DNA from 2 places in the Streptomyces sp. NPDC002793 genome. Region 2 is predicted to be linked to the other one. Evidence: predicted binding sites of a transcription regulator. Region 2 holds the regulator's gene; the other holds the start of a gene.
What was found. The regulator HspR, encoded in region 2, represses chaperone genes until heat shock. The targets are predictions, from matches to a motif close to TTGAGNNNNNNNNNCTCAA.
Positions count from the first base shown of each region.

Region 1: the regulator HspR is predicted to act here: its motif matches at 1,617-1,635, upstream of lon (endopeptidase La).

Region 1 covers NZ_JBEOVL010000030.1:65,119-68,502, reverse strand. Annotated here, with positions in the region: gene lon (endopeptidase La) at 1-1,594, opposite strand, end outside; gene ABT001_RS25710 (spermidine synthase family protein) at 1,877-2,560, shown strand; gene ABT001_RS25705 (response regulator transcription factor) at 2,793-3,384, shown strand, end outside.
Region 2 covers NZ_JBEOVL010000008.1:30,886-34,269, reverse strand. Annotated here, with positions in the region: gene grpE (nucleotide exchange factor GrpE) at 1-409, shown strand, start outside; gene dnaJ (molecular chaperone DnaJ) at 503-1,696, shown strand; gene ABT001_RS09830 (heat shock protein transcriptional repressor HspR) at 1,698-2,144, shown strand; gene ABT001_RS09825 (LuxR C-terminal-related transcriptional regulator) at 2,198-3,208, opposite strand.

The sequences.
Region 1 (3,384 bases), on a different contig from region 2:
CGGCCCGCTCCAGCTGGCGCGGGAGCAGGTGGTCCCGGGCGATGACGACCTTCTCGTCCTCGGTGTACCCGTCCAGCGTGACCAGCTCCATGCGGTCGAGCAGGGCCTCCGGAACGGACTCGAGGACGTTGGCCGTGGCCAGGAACACGACGTCGCTGAGGTCGAGTTCGACCTCCAGGTAGTGGTCGCGGAAGGTGTGGTTCTGCGCCGGGTCGAGCACCTCCAGCAGGGCTGCCGCCGGGTCGCCCCGGAAGTCGGAGCCGACCTTGTCGATCTCGTCGAGCAGGACGACCGGATTCATCGAACCGGCCTCCTTGATCGCCCGCACGATGCGCCCCGGGAGCGCGCCGACGTACGTGCGCCGGTGGCCACGGATCTCCGCCTCGTCGCGGACACCGCCGAGCGCGACACGGACGAACTTTCTTCCCATGGCGTGCGCGACGGACTCACCGAGCGAGGTCTTCCCGACCCCGGGCGGACCGACCAGAGCCAGCACCGCGCCGCCGCGCCGGCCCCCGACCACTCCGAGCCCGCGGTCGGCACGCCGCTTGCGCACCGCGAGGTACTCGGTGATGCGCTCCTTAACGTCCTGGAGGCCCGCGTGTTCGGCGTCGAGGATCTCCCGGGCGCCCTTGATGTCGTACGCGTCCTCGGTCCGTTCGGTCCACGGCAGTTCCAGGACGGTGTCCAGCCAGGTGCGGATCCAGGAGCCCTCGGGGCTCTGGTCGGAGGACCGCTCCAGCTTCTCGACCTCCTTGAGGGCCGCCACGCGGACGTGCTCCGGGAGATCGGCCGCTTCGACGCGCGCCCGGTAGTCGTCGGACTCGTCACCGGAACCGCCCTCGCCGTTGAGCTCGGAGAGCTCCTTGCGTACGGCGTCGAGCTGGCGCCGCAGCAGGAATTCGCGCTGCTGCTTGTCCACACCCTCCTGGACGTCCTTGGCGATGGACTCGGCGACGTCCTGCTCGGCGAGGTGTTCACCGAGCCACTGGATGGCCAGCTTCAGACGGGCGACCGCGTCGGCGGTCTCCAGCAGCTGGACCTTCTGGGCGGTGGTGAGGAAGGGCGAGTACCCGGAGTTGTCGGCGAGCGCGGAGACGTCCTCGATCTGCTGGACCCGGTCCACGACCTGCCAGGCGCCGCGCTTCTTCAGCCAGCTGGTGGCGAGCGCCTTGTACTCCTTGGCGAGCTCGGCGACGGAGCCGGGCAGGGGGTCGGGCACCGACACGTCGATCCGCGTGCCCTCCACCCACAGCGCGCTCCCGGGGCCGCTCGTCCCGGCGCCGATCCGGACCCGGTCGCGGGCCCTGATCAGCGCGCCCGGGTCCCCGTCCGACAGCCGTCCCACCTGCTCGACGGTGCCCAGGACGCCGGTCCCGGTGTAGTTCCCGTCGATGCGCGGCACAAGCAGCACCTCGGGCTTGCCGCCTCCGGGCCGCGCGACGGCCTGGGCGGCCTCCACCGCGGCGCGCACCTCCGCGTCCGACAGGTCGAGGGGCACCACCATGCCGGGCAGTACGACCTCGTCGTCGAGCGGGAGCACGGGCAGGTCGATCGGCGTGAACACCTTGGACGCATTGGACTCAGCGGTCATGATCTCCCCTTCAGCAGGCAAGTTGAGTTATGTGGACTCAATGCTTGTGAGCCCCCGAATGTTCCCCGCCGCGTGTTCGCTCTCAGCGATCACCGTGATCCAGTGGCCGCGCAGCCTTCACTCTCACGCCAGCACACCGTCGCGCCAGGTGATTCCCGGAGCGGTCGGACCGGGAGGGCGGAACTGCGGATATCGGCTGGTCGGGGGGTCGGCGGTGGGCGAAAATGGGCGGCCGCACGAAAGAGCCACCCGCCCGCACCCAGGAGACCGGAGACCGCGCCCATGCCCGCCACAGATGCCCACCGCCCCGTCGTCCTCGACCGCCGCGAAGGACCCTTCGGCGAAGTCGTCCTGCGCGAGCGCGGCGACGCGTTCGAGATCATCGCCAACGGCTGCTTCCTGATGGACACGTCCGACGGGCGTTCCGAGCGACTCCTGATCGACGCCGCACTCGCCGGGCTGCCCGCCGGACGCCCGGATCCGTCGGTGCTGATCGGCGGGCTCGGCGTCGGTTACTCACTCGTACGGGCGGCCGCCGAACCACGCTGGGGCAGGATCGCCGTCGTCGAGCGGGAACAGGCCATCGTGGACTGGCACCTCGACGGGCCGCTCGGCCGGATCTCCGGTGCGGCGCTCGCCGACCCACGTACGGAGATCCTGCGCACTGACCTCGTCGACCACCTCCGCACGACCACGGAGCGTTACGACGCACTGTGCCTGGACATCGACAACGGCCCCGACTGGACCGTCACCCAGGACAACGGGAACCTCTATTCACCCGTCGGTCTCGCGGCTTGCCGCGCACGCCTGACGCCCGGTGGAGTCCTCGCCGTATGGTCCGCGCAGCCGTCCCCGGACTTCGAGCGAGCGATGCGGAATGCCGGATTCCACGCAGTAAGGACCGAAGAAGTAGCGGTTGCCCGAGGTGTACCGGACGTGGTCCATCTCGCACTCCGGGGCGACTGAACCCCCACCAGGCATCCACATCCCTGCCTGATCATGGATCAGGGGGCACAAGTCAGCCGATCCGTCTCCTTTCCCATGGGTAACACCTTCACGCCGGACAACACCCTGCGTAGCCGAGAGGCACCTTCTGCCTTTACGCTCTGACCGGCACAAGGGATCACCGACGAAATCCACAAGCGATAACCGTGCCTCCGGGGGAATGGCCTCCGTGAGAACGGGCAGGGGCGGGGCGATGGAACAGACACACACCACCCACAACGGCGTCGCGGCCACCCCCGGGGCTCAGCGCCGGGTGCTGGTGGTCGAGGACGACGCAACGATCGTCGACGCCATCTCCGCCCGGCTGCGGGCCGAGGGCTTCCTGGTGCAGACGGCGCTGGACGGGCCGGCTGCCGTGGACGCGGCGGAGGCGTGGCAGCCCGATCTGATGGTGCTCGACATCATGCTTCCCGGCTTCGACGGCCTGGAGGTCTGCCGTCGCGTGCAGGCCCAGCGCCCCGTGCCGGTGCTGATGCTCACCGCGCGGGACGACGAGACCGACATGCTGGTCGGGCTCGGGGTCGGCGCCGACGACTACATGACCAAGCCGTTCTCCATGCGGGAACTGGCCGCGCGGGTCCACGTCCTGCTGCGCCGGGTCGAGCGGGCCGCCCTGGCCGCGGTGACGCCGCGCAGCGGCATCCTGCGCCTCGGCGAGCTGGAGATCGACCACGCGCAGCGCCGCGTCAGGGTGCGCGCCGACGACGTCCACCTCACGCCGACCGAGTTCGACCTGCTGGTCTGCCTGGCCAACACACCGCGCGCGGTGCTGTCCCGGGAGCAGC
Region 2 (3,384 bases):
GCGCGACCGGGTCGCGGTCAAGGAGGTCGCCGCGGCGAATCTCCTGACCGATCTCCTGCCCGTGCTCGACGACATCGGCAGGGCGCGGGAGCACGGCGAGCTCGTCGGAGGCTTCAAGGCGGTGGCCGAATCCGTGGAGACGGTCGTCGCGAAGATCGGCCTCCAGCAGTTCGGCAAGGAGGGCGAGCCCTTCGACCCGACGATCCACGAGGCCCTGATGCACTCGTACGCGCCGGACGTCACCGAGACGACCTGCGTGGCGATCCTGCAGCCCGGGTATCGCATCGGCGAGCGCACCATCCGCCCCGCGCGGGTGGCCGTGGCCGAGCCGCAGCCGGGCGCCACGCCCGCGGCGGCGAAGGAAGAGAAGGCAGACGACGAGGAGAGCGGTGGCACCGAAGAGGTCTGACATTCCGTCCGACCACTGCGGTGAACACCGACGGGGCGTGCGGCCGGCCACAGGGCCGGCCGCACGGCCGATCGTCCGGAAGGAGGGACGTCGATGAGCACGAAGGACTTCGTCGAGAAGGACTACTACAAGGTTCTCGGCGTCCCCAAGGACGCCACCGACGCCGAGGTCAAGAAGGCGTACCGGAAGCTCGCACGCGAGAACCACCCGGACGCCAACAAGGGTGACGCCAAGGCCGAGGAGCGCTTCAAGGAGATCTCCGAGGCCAACGACATCCTCGGTGACCCCAAGAAGCGCAAGGAGTACGACGAGGCGCGCGCCCTCTTCGGCAACGGAGGCTTCCGGGCAGGTCCCGGCGGGGCGGGCGGCAACTTCAACTTCGACTTGGGCGACCTCTTCGGGGGCGCCCCCGGCGGTGGCCAGGGTCCCGGCGCCGGCGGTTTCGGCGGAGGCGGCGGCGGCGGTCTGGGCGATGTCTTCGGCGGACTGTTCAACCGCGGCGGCGCGGGCACACGTGTCCAGCCCAAGCGCGGCCAGGACATCGAGTCCGAGGTGACGCTCAGCTTCACCGAGGCGGTCGACGGGGCCACGGTCCCGCTGCGGATGTCCAGCCAGGCACCCTGCAAGGCGTGTTCGGGCACCGGCGACAAGAACGGCACCCCTAGGGTCTGTCCGACGTGCGTCGGCACAGGTCAGGTGTCACGCGGCACCGGCGGCGGATTCTCCCTGACCGATCCCTGCGTGGACTGCAAGGGCCGGGGGCTCATCGCCCAGGACCCCTGCGACGTCTGCAAGGGCAGCGGGCGGGCGAAGTCGGCCCGCACGATGCAGGTCAGGATCCCCGCAGGGGTGTCCGACGGCCAGCGGATCCGGTTGCGCGGCAAGGGCAGCCCGGGCGAGCGCGGCGGTCCGGCCGGCGACCTCTACGTCGTCGTCCATGTCGACGCCCACCCGGTCTTCGGCCGCAAAGGCGACAACCTCACGGTCACCGTGCCCGTCACCTTCCCGGAGGCGGCACTCGGCGGCGAGGTGAAGGTCCCCACGCTCGGCGGCCCTCCGGTCACCCTGAAACTCCCGGCCGGTACGCCCAACGGGCGTACGATGCGGGCCCGGGGCAAGGGCGCCGTACGCAAGGACGGCACCCGGGGCGACCTCCTGGTGACCGTGGAGGTGGCCGTGCCCACGGACCTCGGCGCGGACGCCCAGGACGCGCTGGAGGCCTACCGGAAGGCGACCGCGAGGGAGGACCCGCGGGCGGAGCTGTTCCAGGCTGCGAAGGGAGCTTGAGATGGACGGCCGTCGACGCAATCCGTACCAGCTGACCGACGAATCACCGGTCTACGTGATCTCGATCGCGGCCCAGCTCTCGGGCCTGCACCCGCAGACACTGCGCCAGTACGACCGCCTCGGTCTCGTCTCGCCCGACCGCACGGCCGGGCGGGGTCGGCGCTACTCGGCCCGTGACATCGAACTGCTGCGCACCGTCCAGCAGTTGTCACAGGACGAGGGCATCAACCTCGCGGGTATCAAGCGCATCATCGAGCTGGAGAACCAGGTCGCCGCGCTCCAGCAGCGCGTCGCCGAGCTCTCGGCTGCGGTGGACGGCGCGGCCGTCGCCATGCAGCAGCGCGAGGCCCAGGTGCACGCCTCCTACCGGCGTGACCTCGTGCCGTACCAGGACGTGCAGCAGACCAGTGCGCTGGTGGTCTGGCGGCCCAAGCGGCCGAAGGACTGAAACGCCCGACGGCTGCTCGGCGTCCTACGGACCTCGCGGCCCGTTCCCGGAGTTCAGGCTCCGGGGGCGGGCCGTCGTGCTGCCGCCCCGGAGCCGGCGTCGGCGATGCCCGACCGCACGAGGAGCGCGCCGAGATGGGTGCGGCTGTGGGCGCCGAGCGTCTGCGTCAGCTTGGAGATGTGGGAGCGGCAGGTACGCACACTGATGCCCAGCTTCCGGGCCACGACGTCGTCGACGTCACCCTCGACCAGCAGGCGGGCGATGCTCTGCTGGACGGCCGTGACGGGGGTGCCGGGGGCGGCCGAGGGCAGTTGCTGTGCGAAGGGGACTGCCTGGGCCCAGAGGACCTCGTAGACCTGGACGAGGTAGGCGACCAGGGCGGGGTGGCGGAGCTGCAGCGCCATGGCGCGATCCGGCGTCGCGGGGATGAACGCGACGTCGCGGTCGAAGATGATCAGCCTCTCCACCGTCTGCTCGGTGGTCCGCACCTGCAGGTGGTCGGGGGATATCTGTGCCAGGTAGTCCCTGACGTTGGTGCTGTAGCGGGCCGGATGCTGGTAGATGTGCCGGAGCCGAGCGCCGTGCCCGATGGCGGTCCTGGCGTTGGCGATCGCCCGCTGCATGCCGCGCAGCGGCCGGTTGCTCCCCGGCTGCGCGGTGAGGACCTGTTCGGTGGCGGAGGCACTCGCCTCGTGCAGGGCGGTCTCGATCGCAGGCCTGCCCTCGAGCACCGTGATCGCCAGGTCGGGGTCGGCGCTGGCGACGCCCGCCAGGGGGGCCAGCGACCTGCTGAGCGTGGCGGCGAGCTGCACGCGTTCGTCCAGCTCCCGGGTGAGGGGCTGGAGCAGGTGAGCCAGGGCGGCGGACGGGTGCACGGGGCGCATCCACGTGTCGTCCCGCGGATCGGGATGGACGACGGCCATGTCGATCAGACACGGGACGGAAGCCAGTGCGGTCCTGGGGATACGCCCGGCACGCACCGCCTCCTCGTACAGGCGGACGGCCGGGGCGCACAGCGCTCTCGAACTGTGCGGATGCGCTTGGTTTGCCTCATCCGTAGTGATTTGGTGACCCCTCACTTCGTGCAGTGCAACAAGATGACGGTGGTGGAAGCGCGGCGGCCGGGGGAGTGTGGGTGGTGCGGGGGACGCCGGTCTTCCCCTTCGGTTGGGGGTGCTCCGCACTCCCTTCCGAAGGGGGGCTGCGCCCGACGGCCCGGGGGTGGGGACGTCAGGGGGCC